3 regions of the Paenibacillus sp. FSL R5-0517 genome follow, and region 1 is predicted to be linked to each of the others. Evidence: riboswitches for the same ligand, from Rfam matches in the RefSeq annotation. Region 1 holds a riboswitch; each other region holds the start of a gene.
What was found. Region 1 has a riboswitch for cyclic di-AMP ahead of MKX40_RS10150 (C40 family peptidase). Riboswitches for the same ligand answer to the same signal wherever they lie in the genome.
Positions count from the first base shown of each region.

Region 2: it holds a riboswitch for cyclic di-AMP, as region 1 does, so the genes downstream of both, MKX40_RS00530 (C40 family peptidase) here and MKX40_RS10150 (C40 family peptidase) in region 1, are expected to answer to the same signal.
Region 3: it holds a riboswitch for cyclic di-AMP, as region 1 does, so the genes downstream of both, MKX40_RS00150 (ubiquitin-like domain-containing protein) here and MKX40_RS10150 (C40 family peptidase) in region 1, are expected to answer to the same signal.

Region 1 is NZ_CP150235.1:2,245,726-2,251,780, forward strand. Features, by position in the region: gene MKX40_RS10125 (hypothetical protein) at 61-1,116, opposite strand; gene MKX40_RS10130 (xanthine phosphoribosyltransferase) at 1,321-1,902, shown strand; gene MKX40_RS10135 (hypothetical protein) at 2,000-2,329, shown strand; gene MKX40_RS10140 (hypothetical protein) at 2,449-2,667, shown strand; gene MKX40_RS10145 (carboxymuconolactone decarboxylase family protein) at 2,809-3,138, shown strand; gene MKX40_RS10150 (C40 family peptidase) at 3,237-3,701, opposite strand; cyclic di-AMP (ydaO/yuaA leader) riboswitch at 3,707-3,838, opposite strand; gene pelA (pectate lyase) at 4,257-5,219, shown strand; tRNA gene MKX40_RS10160 (tRNA-Leu) at 5,384-5,468, shown strand; gene MKX40_RS10165 (carbohydrate-binding protein) at 5,561-6,055, opposite strand, start outside.
Region 2 is NZ_CP150235.1:107,120-113,174, forward strand. Features, by position in the region: gene rbsK (ribokinase) at 22-1,005, shown strand; gene MKX40_RS00520 (cytochrome c) at 1,080-1,439, opposite strand; gene MKX40_RS00525 (GNAT family protein) at 1,590-2,084, opposite strand; gene MKX40_RS00530 (C40 family peptidase) at 2,438-2,872, opposite strand; cyclic di-AMP (ydaO/yuaA leader) riboswitch at 2,912-3,049, opposite strand; gene MKX40_RS00535 (hypothetical protein) at 3,295-4,146, opposite strand; gene MKX40_RS00540 (M1 family metallopeptidase) at 4,157-6,055, opposite strand, start outside.
Region 3 is NZ_CP150235.1:31,536-37,590, reverse strand. Features, by position in the region: gene MKX40_RS00170 (Veg family protein) at 1-222, opposite strand, end outside; gene yabG (sporulation peptidase YabG) at 376-1,272, opposite strand; gene rsmA (16S rRNA (adenine(1518)-N(6)/adenine(1519)-N(6))-dimethyltransferase RsmA) at 1,332-2,234, opposite strand; gene rnmV (ribonuclease M5) at 2,239-2,784, opposite strand; gene MKX40_RS00150 (ubiquitin-like domain-containing protein) at 2,940-4,124, opposite strand; cyclic di-AMP (ydaO/yuaA leader) riboswitch at 4,396-4,649, opposite strand; gene MKX40_RS00145 (TatD family hydrolase) at 4,891-5,661, opposite strand; gene MKX40_RS00140 (HD domain-containing protein) at 5,996-6,055, opposite strand, start outside.

The DNA.
Region 1 (6,055 bases):
ATGAGTGATGAATTGTGGTAAGCAAACGTATGCACATATTCATGAAGTACATAAGCATGTTTATATATTTTTGCGTCCACGAAATGTACCCCAGCGGTTTAATACCAATTTGGCTGCCCAGAACAGTGCCATACTTCCGAAGATAGGGTAAAGGATAGATAGCAGAGAACTGAATCCAAACTGACTGAGTGAGTAACAGAGCAGCATAATGGTTAATGTAATGAAACGGGGATGAACGCGTATATGTTGTCTGAGTTGCAAGGTCATGCCATAGATATCGGCAACAAACGTACTGAATATTTCCATAAAAATAAGGGATACATATACAGATTGTACTGCCCATCCAAGTTGAAAGGCGATGCTGCCCATCGGAATTTCGAATTGGATGATGCCGGGCATCTGTGCCGACATGGCAAAATGGGCTGCCATTAGCATGAAACCTACACCAATTCCACCCAATACTCCGCCCCACTTCAGCACATTCCGACTACGAATCTGGTTCCCTACAGGCACCAGAACAGCTTGAGCTAACGCCAGATTAAATGAAGTGTACAACAGTGGAGACAGCCATACTTGAATAGGATTTGAGTCTGTCGTCAGTGTGATGAATCGGGAAGCTCCCGGATGATGGATGGTACTTGTGATCATGAGCAGAGATAACAGGAGCATCATAGGCACGACAATGCTATTCATTTGAAGGATAGCTTGGATGCCCCGACCGAGAAGCAGATATGTCCCTACAAGTGTGACGATTAGACCGGTCTGATAATGCAAACCGAGATGTTCGACAAAAACGGAACCTGCTCCGGCAAGCATGACACTGTTCACGCCAATGAGAATGAGAAGGGTCACCCAAGTGATCCATTTGCCCGCCTTGTGGCCGAATAAGTGTTTGTTCAGATCCTCATAAGAGCGGGATCCGGTATCGTGGGCGATCAGCATCATTTTGGTACCTAACCAGACAAAGAGCATGGTGGATAAGCCTATGGTGACGGTGGCCCATTTGCCATACTGGGTAAAAAACTGCAAAATTTCCTGCCCTGTAGCGAAGCCGGCTCCGACAACCGTTCCGATGTATGTAAATGCGATCTGCAGCACCCGAAATGCCTGTTTCATGTGTTTCCCCTCTCAGGACCCTGTATAGTTTGGACATGCGGGTACCATGGTACAAGGTATGCTTGACCCACGAAAGTCATGACAATCGATCATGAGCTTTGGCTTGAATCGCGTCTGAAGGACAGCGTCCAGGCAATTTCGCTTGAACTTATAGATAGATATATGATACTTTTACCTCATAGGATAGGCTTGGGAGGTCAAATCATGGAATTATTGAAACAACGAATTTTACAAGAGGGTGTTGTCATCTCGGATCAAGTATTGAAGCTGGATGGTCTGTTGAACCACCAGATTGATCCTGCATTAACGATGGAGATGGGGCGTGAGTTCGCTGCCCGTTTTCGTGAAAGTGGAGTGACCCGTGTAATCACGGTAGAATCCTCAGGGATTCCGGTTGCGTTTGCCGCGGCCTATGAACTTGGGGTGCCACTTGTATTCGCCCGTCGCAAAAAAACACTTCTAGCTGATCCTGATGCTTACTGTGAACGCGTACCGTCCTTTACCAAAGGAATTGTAACTGACATTATGGTATCTCGCGAGTTCATTCATGAGAATGACCGTATTTTGTTCATTGATGATATTATTGCCAATGGAGATGCCGCTCGTGGCGTCATCAAAATCATTGAGCGTTCCGGTGCGGAACTCGTCGGATTCGGTGTTGTGGTAGAGAAATGTTTCCAGGCAGGGGCACGAACGATTCGTGAACAGGGGATTCCGGTGGAAGCCTTGGTACGCATTCGTTCCCTGAACGATGGGACGGTACAATTTGACGATAACGAAATGTGACATTTTAAAGGAATAGGGCCTATTTTTTGAACTATGCCTTTGCATGGCCGCTAATTTCATTTATAATGGGGTTATGTTAGGGAGAGGAGGCAACACCATGGGGAACCAACCGGCAACAGAACAATTCTTTAATGATAAGCTGGCGGAATCGAAAGTTCATTTTGAACGTGCCCTGGATTGTAAACATACGGAATTCGATGACCTTTATCCCTATATGATTGAACATCCTCAATTTTTCTGGTACAAACGCTATGTTGCCTGGTCAGAATTACTGACGATTGTAGGCTTATGCGAAGAGTTGTCCTTCTCTTGGAAAGAACAATTTACACCGCATCAAGTGGAGTACCTTGAAGAACGTGTGATGTCCGCCAAAGTGCTTGATTTTTGGTTCGAGAAGAACGACAGCAAAGAGCACGCGCAGCGGTAACTTTCAGTCGGGACATAATTTCGAATGACATGACAGTCCAATACAGTCACGTGAGACCTAAATGACTTATCATTTAGGTCTCTTTTTGTAAATAAATTTGGAATATAGGAGCCATGAACATGATTAGTGATACAGAATTGGACGCCCTGCGTCTGTCAGGTGAGAAAGTCAGAGTAGTACGGGACGAGCTGGAATCGAACGATGTAACCGGGATTGTCGTTGCCTGGGATGGCGAGCAGGTACTTATCCGTCGTCAGAATCGACGTGTCGTCAAGTTGGATCGTGGTTACCACTATCAGTTGTTCAGCGAACCCCGGCAAAGTCCACTTGGTGAGTAACAGCGATCATTATGTCAGAAGTATGAGCGTACAAATGTTTGGAATTACCATGATTTCTTAGCATAATTGACTCACTCGGGAGAGAAGATAGGTACAGTGAAGAAATTCTGTAACTATAGCCGAGAGGGTGTGCTGCAAGACATGACATTGATGAATGATAAAGTTCATGCCTACAAGGATCAGATTGGAGCATTAAGTGATGTGCTGCCAGGTGTGGTGAAGTCGTATCATGAGTTTACCGGAGAATGCTTCCAACCTGGGGCGATTGATGCGAAGACCAAACAGCTCATCGCGCTTGGTATTGGCTTGTTCGCCAACAATGAGGTATGTACCTTCTATCATGTAGAAGAAGCACGTGCCAAGGGCGCTACAGATCAGGAGATTATGGAGACCGTTGCTGTGGCCGGAGCTGTAGGAGGCGGACATGCCCTGTCCCAGGGCGCGATGCGAGTGCAGAAGGCGCTGCATTAAGTGTAGATGGAGGTAGTCCAAGGACTGTCCTCCTAAAGAGGAAATCAAACAAAAGAGGAGGTTCCGGTTGATCCGGAGCCTCCTCTTTGATATTATACCTACATTTTCCCTAACATTTTATCGTACATAAACTGTCCAGTTACCCGACGTGCTGTTACGTAACGATCATTGAAATAAGGATTGCTCATTTTGGTGATGCTTACCCCTTTGCTGCTGGATGCATGTGCAAATTGTCCGCCGCCGATATAAACACCTGTATGTGAAATGCCTTTGCCTGTTGTGTTAAAGAACACCAGATCACCTGTCCGAACATTGCTCTTGGCTACTGGAGTACCTGCTTTGGCTTGCTGTTGCGAAGTACGTGGCAATTCAATGCTGTATTTATTGAAAATATATCTCATAAACCCGGAACAGTCGAACCCGGCCAGAGTCGTGCCACCCCACTTGTAAGGAATACCTGTCATGTTGTTCACTACGGAGTTAATACTGCTTGCCTCTGTGCTTGTTGCCCCGGATGTAAATAGTACAGCCGCTCCAAAAATGGAGATAATCAGTTTTTTCAAAATCAATGTTCTCCCTTCGATGCCTACGGAGTTAGCTAAGGGTTCGGTAGAAGGTTCCCTATATTTCCTATGTATAAGAATAATTCACCCAAAATGGTTCCCCCGTTTTCAAACCTGAAACTCGGCAATGAATAATTAAGTTTTTGTAACTATTTGAAACTATATTGCATAAATGCGTAATTGTCAAACCCTTTTAAACCCCTTCGTAATACCTCAATGTTAGCGGAATTAACGATTTTATATGAAAGAAGGCGTCAAGTTTGGGTATCATTGATGACAAAAACGTCATTATTGATTCGTTTGAGACGAAATTGGATAAATAAATAAGTTTGTCATGAGTTAAAAGAACTATCCGTTATGTAGAATTTAAGAGATTATATTCATTAAGTTGCATATATTGACAAAAATTGATTTTTTGCATATCATCTGATTATCCAATCCACATATTGGATAAAAATAGATTTTATTATGTTATATATTTAAATTAAGGAGGTTTAAGGACGGGCGTTATAGGTAAGGTAGAATTGTGGATGTTATTACAATGAACATGGGAGAGTGTTACATTTGAAAGCAAAGAAAATAGTTACTTTTGTCCTGGCATGCGCCATGGTGTTCTCATCAGTTGGAATTGCAGTTCTCCCTGTAGGGACGGTATCTGCTGCTGATGCATCGGGTACTACAGCGAGTATTTCAGATATTTTGAAGAACCAACTGCCGGATGGAGGTTGGAGAAAAGATTATAAACAAACAAGTGGAGAGTGGGCGAAGTCCACGATTGACAACAAGGCTACATATTCAGAAATTAGAAGATTGGCGAAGGAATTTAAAAAGACGAATGATCCACGCTACTCCACAGCTGCAATCAAAGGAATCAACTTTTTGATCAATATGCAGTATTCAAACGGCGGATGGCCACAAGTCTACCAAAGCTCTGGATATCACAAGCATATTACCTACAATGATGATGCAATGATTAATGTAATGATCATGCTCGATGAAGTAGCAACACGCAAAGGTGATTTCTCATTTATCGACAGTACACTTGCTAATCGCAGTAAAAATTCAGTTGCCAAAGGTGTGGAGGCGATTCTGAATACTCAGGTCGTCTCAGGCGGGAAGCTTACAGCATGGGGACAACAACATGATTCCAGTTCCCTTAAACCAGCGAGCGCAAGAATCTACGAAGTACCATCGCTGACAGCTGGAGAGAGTGTAACGATTGTTAAATTTCTGAAAACAAGGCCTGCTACCGCTAAAATTACCGCATCCATTAAAGGAGCAGAGGACTGGTTTAACAAGGTGAAAATTACGGGTTACAAGTATGAAAGGGCAAATGGTGATAGCAAGATTATCGCTGATTCCAAAGCAGCACCGATCTGGGCACGCTTCTATGAAATAGGAACGGATAGACCCATTTTCATTGGACGAGACGGGGTAGTTAAATACAAATTGAGTGACATTGATAAAGAAAGAAGAGGCGGTTATGCCTGGTATGGCAATTGGCCTTCCAAGCTGTAGTATGACTCCTTTTTGATGAACCAAATGATTAGTTGAAGGTAAAGCCCGAAATGGACAAGCATGTCTGGTTCGGGCTTTCATGTTATTATTTTCAGTGTTGACATGATAGATTGGGCATGATATATTATTTCTTGTCGCCGAGATTAATCACGGAGATATAATATGCGGTCGTGGCGGAATTGGCAGACGCGCACGGTTCAGGTCCGTGTGGGCTAACCCCCCGTGGAGGTTCGAGTCCTCTCGACCGCATCGAATAAAAAGACTCCTCAAGCTAACGCATGAGGAGTCTTTTTTTGTTTGCATTTTTTGATATTATCCTAACATCAACCATACGGAATGTTTTATTGTGCTGCGGTAACATTAATGCTGTCAATATTCGGTCCTTCCGTTCCCGTTGTAACCACTTTCAAGGTATTGGTCCCGGTGTTCATGGGAACTTGTATTGTTTTTTCAACCCAAGTGGACCAACTTCCCGTTGCTGGAAAGGGCTCATTGCTGATAACTTTGGTTCCGTTAACAAAAATGTCGAGGTTACGTGTTCCGCTTTCCAGCGCATAACGAAACTTTACATTTTTGGTGCCTGTAATCGTGTTGTTAATAGCGTTCCATTGAATGGCTGAACCAGTCATTGCATTGAAGTTGACATACCCGGAGCCTGTGTAACCGGGGTAGATCGTTTCAATGGCAGCTTCCGTAAGTGTTGTTCCGGTCTCTGCTTCATAAGTAGTGCCGCTGCCTGTATTTCCGCCGTTATTCCCACCAGTAATGTTGGCAACAAATGTTGTTACGCTCTGAGCGGGGAGTTGTGCCGTGAAGGCTCCATTGGATACGGTAAG
Region 2 (6,055 bases), 2.1 Mb from region 1:
CGGAAGTGAGTGAACCCATACATGTCAGACTATAATCAGGAACAACCTCTTATTGCTGTCGTAGGCAGTCTCAATATGGATCTCGTGGTGAAGACAGATACGATTCCGGAAGAGGGAGAGACAGTGAGCGGTGAGGAACTCCACTATCTCGCTGGCGGCAAAGGTGCAAATCAAGCTGTCGCTGCTGCGCGTCTGGGTGGACAGACCACAATGATTGGTGCGGTGGGATCGGATAGTTTTGGCGAACGTCTGCTGCACAGTCTGACGGAAAGTGGTGCAGATGTCTCGCAGGTTCGCAGATTGGAAGACACGGTTACAGGGACAGCTTCCATCTGGCTCTCTCGAGGAGACAATCGGATTATCGTTATTCCTGGTGCGAACGGGCAAGTAGTGCCTGAGATGCTGGAAGAAGCGGATACGGTAAAAAGCCTGACTGCAGCCGCAGCGGTGCTGCTACAGCTGGAGATCCCGCTGCCAGCGGTTACCCGCGCCGCCCAACTGGCGGCTGAAGGCAGCGCACTGGTGGTGCTCAACCCGGCTCCCGCGGTGCCGGGTCTGCCCCAGGAGCTCCTGCGGTGCGTCGACGTTGTCACGCCGAACCGCAGTGAGCTTGCCGTGCTGACCGGCCGGGATCATCTCCGGCCGGAAGACCTGGATGCGGCGGTCGCAGAGCTCGCCGCATCCCTCGGGGCGGCTGTCGTCACGACGCTTGGCCCCGAGGGGGCTGTGTACGCGGCGGCGCCTGGTGGCCGCGTACAGGCAGGGCGTGCCGGCGCATGCCGTGCGCCCGGCTACGCCGTAAGCGCCGTCGATACGACCGGCGCTGGCGATTGCTTCAACGGCGCGTTGGCGGTAGCCCTCGCGCGCGGTGAGACGTTGGACGCGGCCGTAGGCTTCGCCATGGGTGCGGCCGCGTTATCCGTGACGAAGCTCGGCGCCCAGTCCGGGATGCCGTCCGCACGTGAAGTGGAGGCCTTTCTGGCCGAGCATGCGGCAGATGCCTAATCAATAGCATAACAAAGAGGCTCTTATTCTCCCAAAAGGGGATTAAGGGCCTCTTTGTTATGCGCGTGCAGAGATTATTTCTTCTCTGACAGCCACATGGCGATATTAGCAATCTCTTCATCCTGCAGTTTGCCCTTGAAGGAAGGCATGCCGCCACCTTTACCTTTGACAATCGTAGTGTAGATCTTCTCCAGATCATCCTGGCTGCCGATGTTTGCTAGAGCAGGTCCTACACCACCCTGAAGCTGATCCCCGTGACAGGAGATACAATTGGCTTTGACCAGTGCTTCAGCCTGTCCGGCATCCAATGTGACTTCCGGCATGGTTGGCTTGGCTTCTTCAGCCACTTCTTCTTTCCCTGGAAGCGTAAACATTAAAACAATAGCTAAAGCGCATGCTGCAAAAAATACTCCGCTCATGATCCATTTGTGCATCCCTTATGTCCCCTCCAGAATGAAAGATCATCTAACCTGAAACTATCCATATCATTATAACGGAACCTGTACTGACATCATAGCATTTTGTGGGAAATTTTTGAACTAATCACATAACAAGGCGCAAATTTGGTTGTTTTGCAATGGATTTTAATCACGAGGCCCTTCATAAACCATACAGTGAAAGGGCTTCAAGCCGCTTGGGGTCTGTCGTTCGTATGTATCCTGGGTGACAAATCCACTCTTTAGATAGACTTGAATGGCACGAGCATTCCAAGTGAGCACTTCCAGATCAATCTCATTCGTGGGATTTCGGCGAATAGCTTCCTGTACAATGGCCGTGACAAAGGCTGTCCCTTGACCCTGTCCGCAAAGCTCTGGATGCATCCCGAGGCCAATCCGGGTTACCCCTTGAAGTGGGAAGTATTGAGCAAATCCACATATACGATCATTCTGATCCAGGACGATCGCATATTGCTCCTGCCGCAGTTGTGCATCTCCGAATTCCACTTCCAGCGCTTTCATCTGCTCCCAGGGGAGCCAGCTATAGATATTGTAAGGCGGATCATACTGCCAACTGCAGATGAGCTCCGCATGTTCTTCTTGCATCGGTACAACATGAAACGTCACAGGGGCTTCCTTCATACGTCTGCATGCTCCTTTCCTTGACACAGAACTCTTAGTTCACTCTACAAAAGAGATATTGATTTGGCAAGTTTCCCTTTACCAGAAAAATATGAAACAAAAGTTCCGGTAATTCCGTTTATATTATAACAGGGTGGGTAAAAACATCATAAGGGCACGGACGAACGAGGACAAAATGAGCCTGTTGATGTTGCAGGATAGCCCCGAGCGTAACTTGCAATATGAATCAGGATGGAAGCACAAAAAAACCGCCGGATACATTCCTGCGGAGAATGTACCGGGCGGTTCTGTTATGCTTCTTGCTTCGTTACAGTATGGTTCATGGTTACAGTATCATGTTGCTCAGCTTGTCCCTAGTCAAGGGCCAGTGATTCATACGCGTCCGTGCTCATAATCCGTTTAGCGCCAACATAACGATTGGCCCAATAGCTTTCACTCAATGCACTGATCGTAACGCCTTTGGAAGAAGAAGAGTGTGCGAACTTTCCATCCCCTACAAAGATTCCTACATGGGATACGCCTTTACCTGTAGTATTAAAGAATACCAGATCGCCAGCTCTCATTTCCATGCGGGATACGGAATCGCCCATGTCGAATTGGGAACTGGATTGGCGTGCCAAATCAATACCCAATTTGTCGAATACATACCGTGTAAATCCGGAGCAGTCAAAGCCGTTAAGCGTTGTTCCCCCACTTTTGTATGTAGTTCCCATTGCTGAATCAATTACTTTATCCATTTTTGAATCTGCGAATGCGCTACCTGCACCAAGCGATAATGCGAATGTGATGCTAAGTACAGCTGCGGTTAATTTCTTCTTGAACAAGAGATATTCCCCTTCCAACGCCTGCGAGGTTAGCTTAAGGATTCGGTTGAAGGTCCCCTATGATCCCTCTGTAGCAAGATCAATTCACCCATAACTGGTTCCCCCGCTTCCCAGGTGCCAGGAATTTGGCTATGCTAGTTATGCACCTGCGAAATCAAGAAATGACGATTTAATTTTAAGTAGTTACAAATATGAATGTAAAGATTACAAAGTTGTTACTAAAAACTCACTGCGATTATTGTAACAGAGGAGTACGTCTTTGGCAACGTTTAGCAACAAAATTAGCAAAAAAAACCTCGACCTTTGACGGGGAAAGGTTGAGGTTTGCCTATTTATAAGTACATAGCAAGCCATGAGTTTAACATGTGATGGTAACAATTTTTAAACTAAATGCTCTCACCTTTGGATACTTTGGACTGCCACAATCGGAAATGGCTGCATATTTTCCACAGACTCAATAGACATCTGGCAAGTGGATACGTCTGCTGTAGTATAAGTCCGGTAAGTCCCGTTAATAACCATGAGGCTGAAGTGAATGCCCCAAAGACGAGTAAGTGGACTCCGCCCAGCAGGAGAGCAATGCCGATAACGGCGATGAGATGACGCAGTGCAATCCAGAGTGCTTTGAGGGTGCCGTGAGCCCCGCCTTCTCCTTCTGGTGCCGACACACCGAACTGCATGTAGAGCATGACATGGTGGATGACCCATCCATATACAATCCAGGCAGCAACATAAGGTATACCAGGCAAAAGTAATTGAAGGGAATGAAATCCGTCCATGAGGATCGAGTAGAGCTTCGGTATGAGCCAGTAGGCGGGCAGAAGTATCAATAATGTACGTATGGTGTGCAGCAGCAGCATCGGTTTCCACAGTTTTTTGATTCCACGGACGAATGGGATGCGCTCTTCTGTAGAATTAAAGTGCTGAAGTGAGTAGAGCAGTCCTGCCTGAATAAGGGGGCTGATCAACATGCGAACCAGCAGCATGCCCCCCAGAATCCATAGATAACGATGAACCTCCGGATGGGTAGATAGGTTAAGTTGGCTTTCCATTTTGAACAAAAGTGTACTCAGTTCCCCGGCATCAGAATCTGGATAGCGCAGGAGGAGTGGGATGACTGCCGATTGTACCATTCGATAGAAGAAATATCCCCAAATGAGTTGATAAAGAAATAAGAGTGCCGCAATGAACATATGCTGACGGACGAGAAACCAGCCTTCACGTATTTTCGCTTTCACCGTATCCACCTCACCATGACAGACCTCCGAATATGGCTTCTATTAGTTTGGTTACACTCATGCTCCAGCGGGACTTCGTCTGCTCATCCAGTCCGGATTTTAGGAAATTGTTCATATGGCGGTTCTCCAGCACGATCGTGTACAGGGGATCGGTCATGGCCCAAGCTACGGGGGATGTGTGCGTTAATTTATAGGTAATTCGATCTTCTATGCCATCCCATTGCTTGGTGAGGGTATGTCCGTCTTCAAAAGCAATGCGAACAGGAACGGCGTTGTAATCACTGCCTTTTTTGACAATCGTCACGGATGACTCGTACCATGTTTGACCGTCTTTCTGTACAGGCGTAACACGAATCTTCTCTACAGCAAAGTCAGCCATTCCATTACCGTAGACGTATTGGTCAAAATAATCAGACCAGGACGTGCGGGTCACTTGTTCCACAACGTTCTGAAAATCTGCCGAAGTGGGATGTTTGAAGCGGTACTTCTTCACATAGGTAGAGAGAATGCGTTCCATCTTTTTTGTGCCGACTTGATGTTCAATACCAAGCAATACAAGCTTGCCACGTGTGTAGACATTGGCTGCATACTCATTCTGTGAATCGAACTTCCAGGATTCTTGTGTTAAGGATGAAGGAGACGTAATCAGGCCCGATTGTACCGGCAGATTCGGAATCAATCCGTATTCCTGCTCCATCAATTTGTCTTCTGCATAAGAGGTGAACCCCTCATCCAGCCAGGCTTCCTCGAATTCGTTGCTGGCAACCATGCCGTAGAAGTACTGGTGTCCGATCTCGTGGACTACGGTACGTTCCAGGTCATAACCTGGAGTAGTGTCATCGGCTCCAAAGGCCGTTACCAGCGTAGGGTATTCCATACCTCCAGCACCGTTCCCCGCTTTGGGTGGAACAACGATGGATAAGGTAGCATAAGGATACGGGCCAAACCATTTGCTATAATTGGATAGAGCGGCCTTCGCGGCGTAGAAATAACGTTCCTTCAGATCCTGATGAGCAGGATCTAAATATAATTTGATTCGTACACCAGGCACATTGGGTGCAGAGAAGGGTTCCTCGGCGTAGACAAAATTCGGTGAAGCTGCCCAGGCGAAATCATGCACATCATCGGCATAGAATTGATAGACTTTTTCTCCGTTCTTCACCACGGCTTGTTGTGTCGGAAATCCGGTAGCGGCAACTTTGTATGTTTCAGGCACCCGAATACGCACACTATATATACCGAAGTCGGCGTAAAACTCTGAATTGCCATGGTATTGGTGCAGATTCCAGCCTTCCGTTGTCCGTCCGCGCCTGCCCACAGGTTCATAGGCACTTAATTTAGGAAACCATTGACCTGCCATGACAAAATCATCAGCAGTTCCCATCCGGGCAAAAATCTTTGGCAGATTCACTTGGAATCGGGTGTGGAGTGTAATGCTTTCTCCGCCTTTGACGGGTTTGGGTAAGCGTACTTTAATGAGGGTGGTGTCCTTGATATTTCCGTCATCTGGTTGCACATACTGCATCCGGTGCAGCAGAGAGAGCCCGTCCTCCGTTTTCATTTCGGTAATATTCATGGAGCCATAACCGTTGGTAGGCATGACATCACCCCGAAGCTTTCCACCGGATTCCTTCATAAAGGTGGTGTCAGCAGAAGAGAAGGCGTTGGGATACATATGAAAGTAAAGCTCGTTGACGGTTTTTTTACCTGGATGTGTCCAGGTAATCGTCTGAGTCCCTTCCAGTACGTTCCCTTCGACCAGTTTTACATCCATGTGATATTCCACAACACGGTTGCTGTACACTTCGGCAGTAGGGGTCTGTACACTTTCTGGAGGTGCTGGGGTTGGGGCTTTTGCCTTAGGCTTGCCCGATTCCGGGGCAAGTGTTGGCAATCCGGAATGAGTTGA
Region 3 (6,055 bases), 2.2 Mb from region 1:
TTCCACCGATTCCGTAAGTATATCCGCATAACTATAAGATACTCGCTTGAAGGTTTCTTGCTCCTCATCAAGCTTAACAATAAAAACAGAAGGGTACGTTTCTTCCAATACACCCGTACGCTCAATGGTCTTACGGCGGCCACCATTAGCCCGCAGCATAATTTTCTGACCAATATGTGCATCGAGATTGCGTTTGATATCCAACAGCGTGTTTTTAGCCATTGTCGACGACCACCTCTTTTCTTGTCCATTATACCGGATTTTACAGTCATTGTCAAATCAAAACTAATTATTATATCAGCATCAAAAAGTTGTTGTCAATGAATTTTTTTGCAAACAAAAAAAGCCCCAAATTGGGACTTTAAATGGCCTGCATCAGACTGCCGACGGGTTCACTTTTAGCGTAGATAAATCATTCAGCCCCGGCAGACCTACCCGGTAGCTCCCCCGTGTCTCGACACCACCCACACCTTGGCTACCACTGATCGTATTGTGCAGAACATCATTCATGTTGACCGTTTCCCGTACCGATGTGAAGGAAGCCTTGGCTGCCACGTAGACCGGGTCAAGTGCATGAATGAGGATTCTGCCTGGAGAACTGGCAAAGTTCGCTCCAGCGCGCAGCAGTGCCTCAAAATGGGACTGACAGGCTCCTGCCACAATAGTGAGTGCATCCAGATGGCGTTCATATTGTCTGGCCACCTGAATGGCCGCCACAAAATTTTGCGAGTTCTTATAACTACCAAGACTATATAAGTCATAGGGCTGACGTGTCTTTAACACCCCATCATGACCCGTAATGACCACGATATCTGGACGTACTTTGGGTAATAAACGGTATAAGGTATCTGCCATTGCCGATTCATGAACGTATTGTCCCTCTGCGGGAACACGAAGTTGCTCATAGAGATCCATACTTTTTTTCAAATAGTTCGGATCACCATCCAGATGAAGCACCTTTCCCGGCATTTCAAAATAAGCCGGCTCCTGCTGAGCAGACCAGTCCTGTACCAGACCTTCACGATTCCGCTCAGCCTGTTCCATACGAATCTGTTGCAGGCGGGAAAGGGTCTGATGTGCTTTAATATGCGCCTGTCTGGTCTTGGCGCTTTGCGGTTCGTAAGGAACCTGTATCAAATCGTCCACTGGGGAATCGGCAAGCAGCCGGAACTCAGTCCCTTTAATGACCGCAGCATCCAACTGAAGGCCTTCCACCCGAAAAGTCACATCGCCGCCGTATGACTTCCGAACGACCAAGTCTCCGATATTCATCAACGTAATCACCTCTACCCCATCGTATGGGCAGAGACCCGGTTTGGTTCATTCGAATTTTATAATGCTGCGCGTACCCCTGCTTCCCACATTACGGTGCTGAGTGTAGCATACTCCTGCAGACTTAACGTCTCTCCGCGTCGGGATGGTTGGATACCTGCCTGCTCCAGCAGAATGTCTGCCTGTTCTCGGTTCTCCTTTGTGAAGAAACGAGCCTTCAGGTTGTTCGAGATTGTTTTTCTCCGCTGGGCAAAAGAAGCCTGTACCACTTCGAAGTAGTGTGCTTCATCGGGAATCTCAACTGGTGGTTGCTCACGCACCTTCAGCTTAATGACAGCTGATTCCACATTAGGTTGGGGAATGAAGACCGTCGGTGGCACAATACACACAAGCTCAGGAATACTGTAGTACTGAACTGCGATGCTCAGACTGCCGTAGTCTTTCGATCCCGGTGCAGCAGCCATGCGTTCAGCCACTTCTTTTTGGATCATGACAACAATGCTGTCCACTGGCAGCTTCTCTTCCAACAGTTTCATCATAATTGGAGTCGTTACATAATAAGGCAGGTTAGCCACAACACTGACTTTGTCCACCGATGCAAAATCGCTTTGGAACAGTTCAGCCAGATCAAGCTTCAGCACATCACCATGATGCACACGTACATTCGGATAAGGCTGCATCACTTCTCCCAGAATGGGAATCAAGCGCTGATCAATCTCTACGGCTGTGACAGGACCCGCTACCCGGGCCAATCGTTCCGTAAGGGCTCCAATACCCGGTCCGATCTCTAAAGCGCCCTTGGACTCGTCCAAATCGGCTGCATTAACAATTTTGTTCAGTATATTTTGATCGATCAAAAAGTTCTGACCTAGACTTTTCTTAAATGAGAATCCGTGTCTTTGAATAATTTCTTTGGTTCGCTTGGGCGTTGCAATTTCTATCGTCTCTTCCATATCCTTCATATGCTCACAATCCTTCACGTTCAATTTGCGCTAATGCTGTAGAGAACTCTTCCCGTGTAATCTGAAATACACCGAGACGTTTGTGGAACTGCTTACCGTTACAATATCCGATACCCAGCAGATTGCCCATCTCCATGCGACGTGCAGCAGCCTGCGGATGCACAATAAGTCCTGCCGCGATCAGGTCCTCCCAATCGATCAGGCTAGGAGCGCCTTCGTATGAAGTATGTACACGTGCCAGAGCATGACGGATTGCCTCCGGTGAGGCATTCTCCACCCCAATATCCCCTTTGCGTGTGGCATCGGCTTCCGGAATGAAAGCATGTTTGCAACCAGGCACCTTATTCGCAATGATTTTACGAATGCGTTCGCCGGCATGATCCGGATCTGTCAGTACAATGACTCCCCGTCTCTCCTGAGCAAGCGCAATCCGGTTCAGAATGCGTTGGTTGATGGCTGATCCACCTGTTTCTATGGTATCGGCTTCCACGGCCCGACGGATGGCTACCGTATCATCACGGCCTTCCACCACAATGACTTCTTTTATCATGTTCCATTTCTTCCTTTCTAACGCAAAAAGAAGAGGAATATCCTCTTCTCTGCCAAACGGCGGGGGAGACTGAATTCAGACCCCTCCGCCGCATATTCCGCATGAATCATTCATGCAACTATTTTATAGCATTCCCATTTCAAAGTAAAACGATTTTAGTTCGCTTCCGGCTTCACCGGACCGATCACGTAGACCGTCTTGCCTTTCTTGCGTCCAAAATTCAGGGCATGCTTCACACTGTCATAATATACGTCAATTTTGTTGCCTTTAATGGCACCGCCTGTATCTTCCGCACGACGGAATCCCAGACCTTCGATATATACCCACCAGCCAATTGGTATGACTTTGGGATCAACCGCAATGGTGCGTCCTTCCGTTACACGAGTACCAGAAGCTGTTTTGGTTCCAATGCCAGGCTCTTCGGAAGAGTAGGCAGTCATGGATACATTCTTAAGTACTTTGGAGTATTTAAAAGAAGTCCCGGATACGGTAATCACTTTGCTGCCCGAGGCAGATGTTTTCTTCGAGTTCGTTGTTGTAGCTTTTTTCGTTGTTGAAGTCTGAGCTGATACGGTCTGAATCTCTGGTTTTTTCACGACCGGTTTTGCTTTGGTGCCGACAGCAATAACTTTATCTACACGATTATTCGCGACAGATTTGCCGACCATTTTTTTGGAGACCAATTCTCCATCCTGAAATACCTTTTCGATGTGCTGTACAATTGTGCCTTCTTTGCCGTTCACAACGACACGGTTATCCCCTTTGTACAAGCTAGGGTCAGCCGTTTTAATTACTTTGTAAGCGATTGGTTGTTCTACATCCACTGTACGCTTTGTTACGCGCACTACACGGATCTTCATATCTGCTTTGATCGCAGTTCCAAGCGCCGGATACACCTTATCATTACTTTCAACTTGAATACCTGATTTTTGAATTGCATCTTCTACCGATGAATCCGTTGTATACAGAGTCTTGGTGTCTCCGTCTGCCGTAATGTTAACTGGAACGGCCCGCTCAATAACGATTCGGTCTCCATCTGTAATCGCCCCGTTCATGGACATGGATACCTTATCGTGAGGGCTGACTGTGATCGACTGCTCCTCCAACATTTCCTGAAGCATTCCTGTACGAGTCTCTACCACCTGAGCTTTGCCATCAATAACCAGTGAAATTTGTTTCCCGGCCTGACCGTAAACGACTAACAAGATCATGATTGTAAGCGCAATTGAGAAAATCGCGATCAATGCCATTTGACGCATGTTCTCATGCTTCCACCGCAACGCGAAAGACTTACTGGATGATCGTGACTCATGGGTCTCTTCTGGTTGGAATGTGCCCACTTCTCCGTCCTCCTTCATAGCCTCGCCGTCTAAAGTAACGCATGATGTCTTTGACGTGACTATACCAAATTTTCTACAGAACACAGATCGAACCAACTGATCGGTTCTGCACCATGAATCAATCTTCGCAACATGATGTCATCCTCCTGAATACCTACCGTATGATGACAACATTTCTTTTATTCAAAAACAAAAAAGCCAAAGAAAGAGTGTAAGAGGAACTCTTTCGTGGCTTCCGAATGATTTTGAATATCGGAAATTCATGCACGAGGTTGCCTCTCTTTTTCCGCTTGCGAGGTTAGCTGTCGGGTTCGGGCGAAAGAGAGCCGCCCTATCTTGGGTCACCCGCTCATGGCGGACGCCCTTGAATTCACCCCGAGACCCAAAGAAGAAATCAAATACGGCTTCGCAGTTCCCTTCGCTGCTTTTGGGTCAGCGAACGTTGCGCATCGGCCAAATTCACCGATGTTTAAGCCCTATTGGTTCCCCCGCTCTCCGTTAACGGAGACTCAGCGAGACTGATTCATGAAAGTAATGTTGTTTCATCGGAAAGTGTCCCTTTGTTCATCCCCCGAACATCTGTCCAATTTTCCGCACAACAATTCACTGAAAAGATGATATCCTGTTTTGATGCATGTTGTAAAGCGTTGATCAAGTACGTTTTTCTGAATATTTGGTTAAAATATTGTAATATTCTTGATTTATTTGGATCAAAGGGCAAATTAACTCCGCTTACCTGCCTTTTTCACCTCATTTGCTCGTTTTTTTAACGAATTCCAAATCGTTCCATGGCATTTTTGGTGGTTATTGCAGCAATTTCCTCCACCGAAATGCCTTTAATTTCCGCAGCTGCCTCTGCAACCAGACGTACATGCGCTGTCTCATTTCGTTTCCCGCGATAAGGGTGAGGTGTCAAATATGGAGCATCGGTTTCAATGAAAAATCGGTCCATCGGAACCTTCGCCAGCACCTCTTTGGGTTGCTTTGCGTTTTTGAAGGTAATCGGTCCTCCGAAGGAGAGATGGAAACCCATATCGAGACAACTTTTCGCTGTTTCCCAGCTGCCTGAGAACGAGTGCATCACACCACCAACCTCACTCGCCTTCTCTTCACGCAAAATTCTTATGATATCCTCATGTGCATCCCGATTATGGATGACAATCGGCATGTTCACTTCACGCGCCAAGGCAATTTGTTGTCGTAATACGCGATGCTGTATTTCCTTCGGTGAAGTATCCCAGTGATAATCCAATCCAATCTCACCGATTGCCACCACTTTTTCATGCTTGCATAAAGATGCAATCCACTCCAAATCCCCCTCCTGCATTGTGATCGCATCTACGGGATGCCAACCTACAGCTGCATAGATAAAGTCATACGTTTCAGCGAGTTTCATTGTGGTTGGAATTGTCTCCCGGTTAAAGCCAATGTTGATCATGCGACCAACTCCTGCATCCACAGCACGCTGAATCATGTCCTCGCGGTCCTCGTCGAATTGTGGTGCATCCAGATGTGTATGTGTGTCGAACAGCATCATGTCTGTATCTCCCTTCATGTCGAAATAACGACTATCTTCTTTTGAAAATTTAATTGGTGAAATTCAAATTTTTTAATGACTCATACAAAAAAACATTTTGGACAATCTGTATATTACATCATTACGTTTGTTTCTTCACAACTACAATATATAGAAGATATAAGGATATTCTGATCTACATATTGCTGATTGTGCTAACTTTGCCTACTTTCATTTACAAAATTATGTCGATCTACATATACTCCCCATTAAAGCAGATTACTGTATCATGAAAAATAGCTCTTTTTGAAAGTCTTTTGATATCTAAATTCTTCATTGGATTATACCCACACGATTACAAGAAATAGGGGCGTATATGTGACGGTAATTCATGAATAATCGCATCCACCTTGTT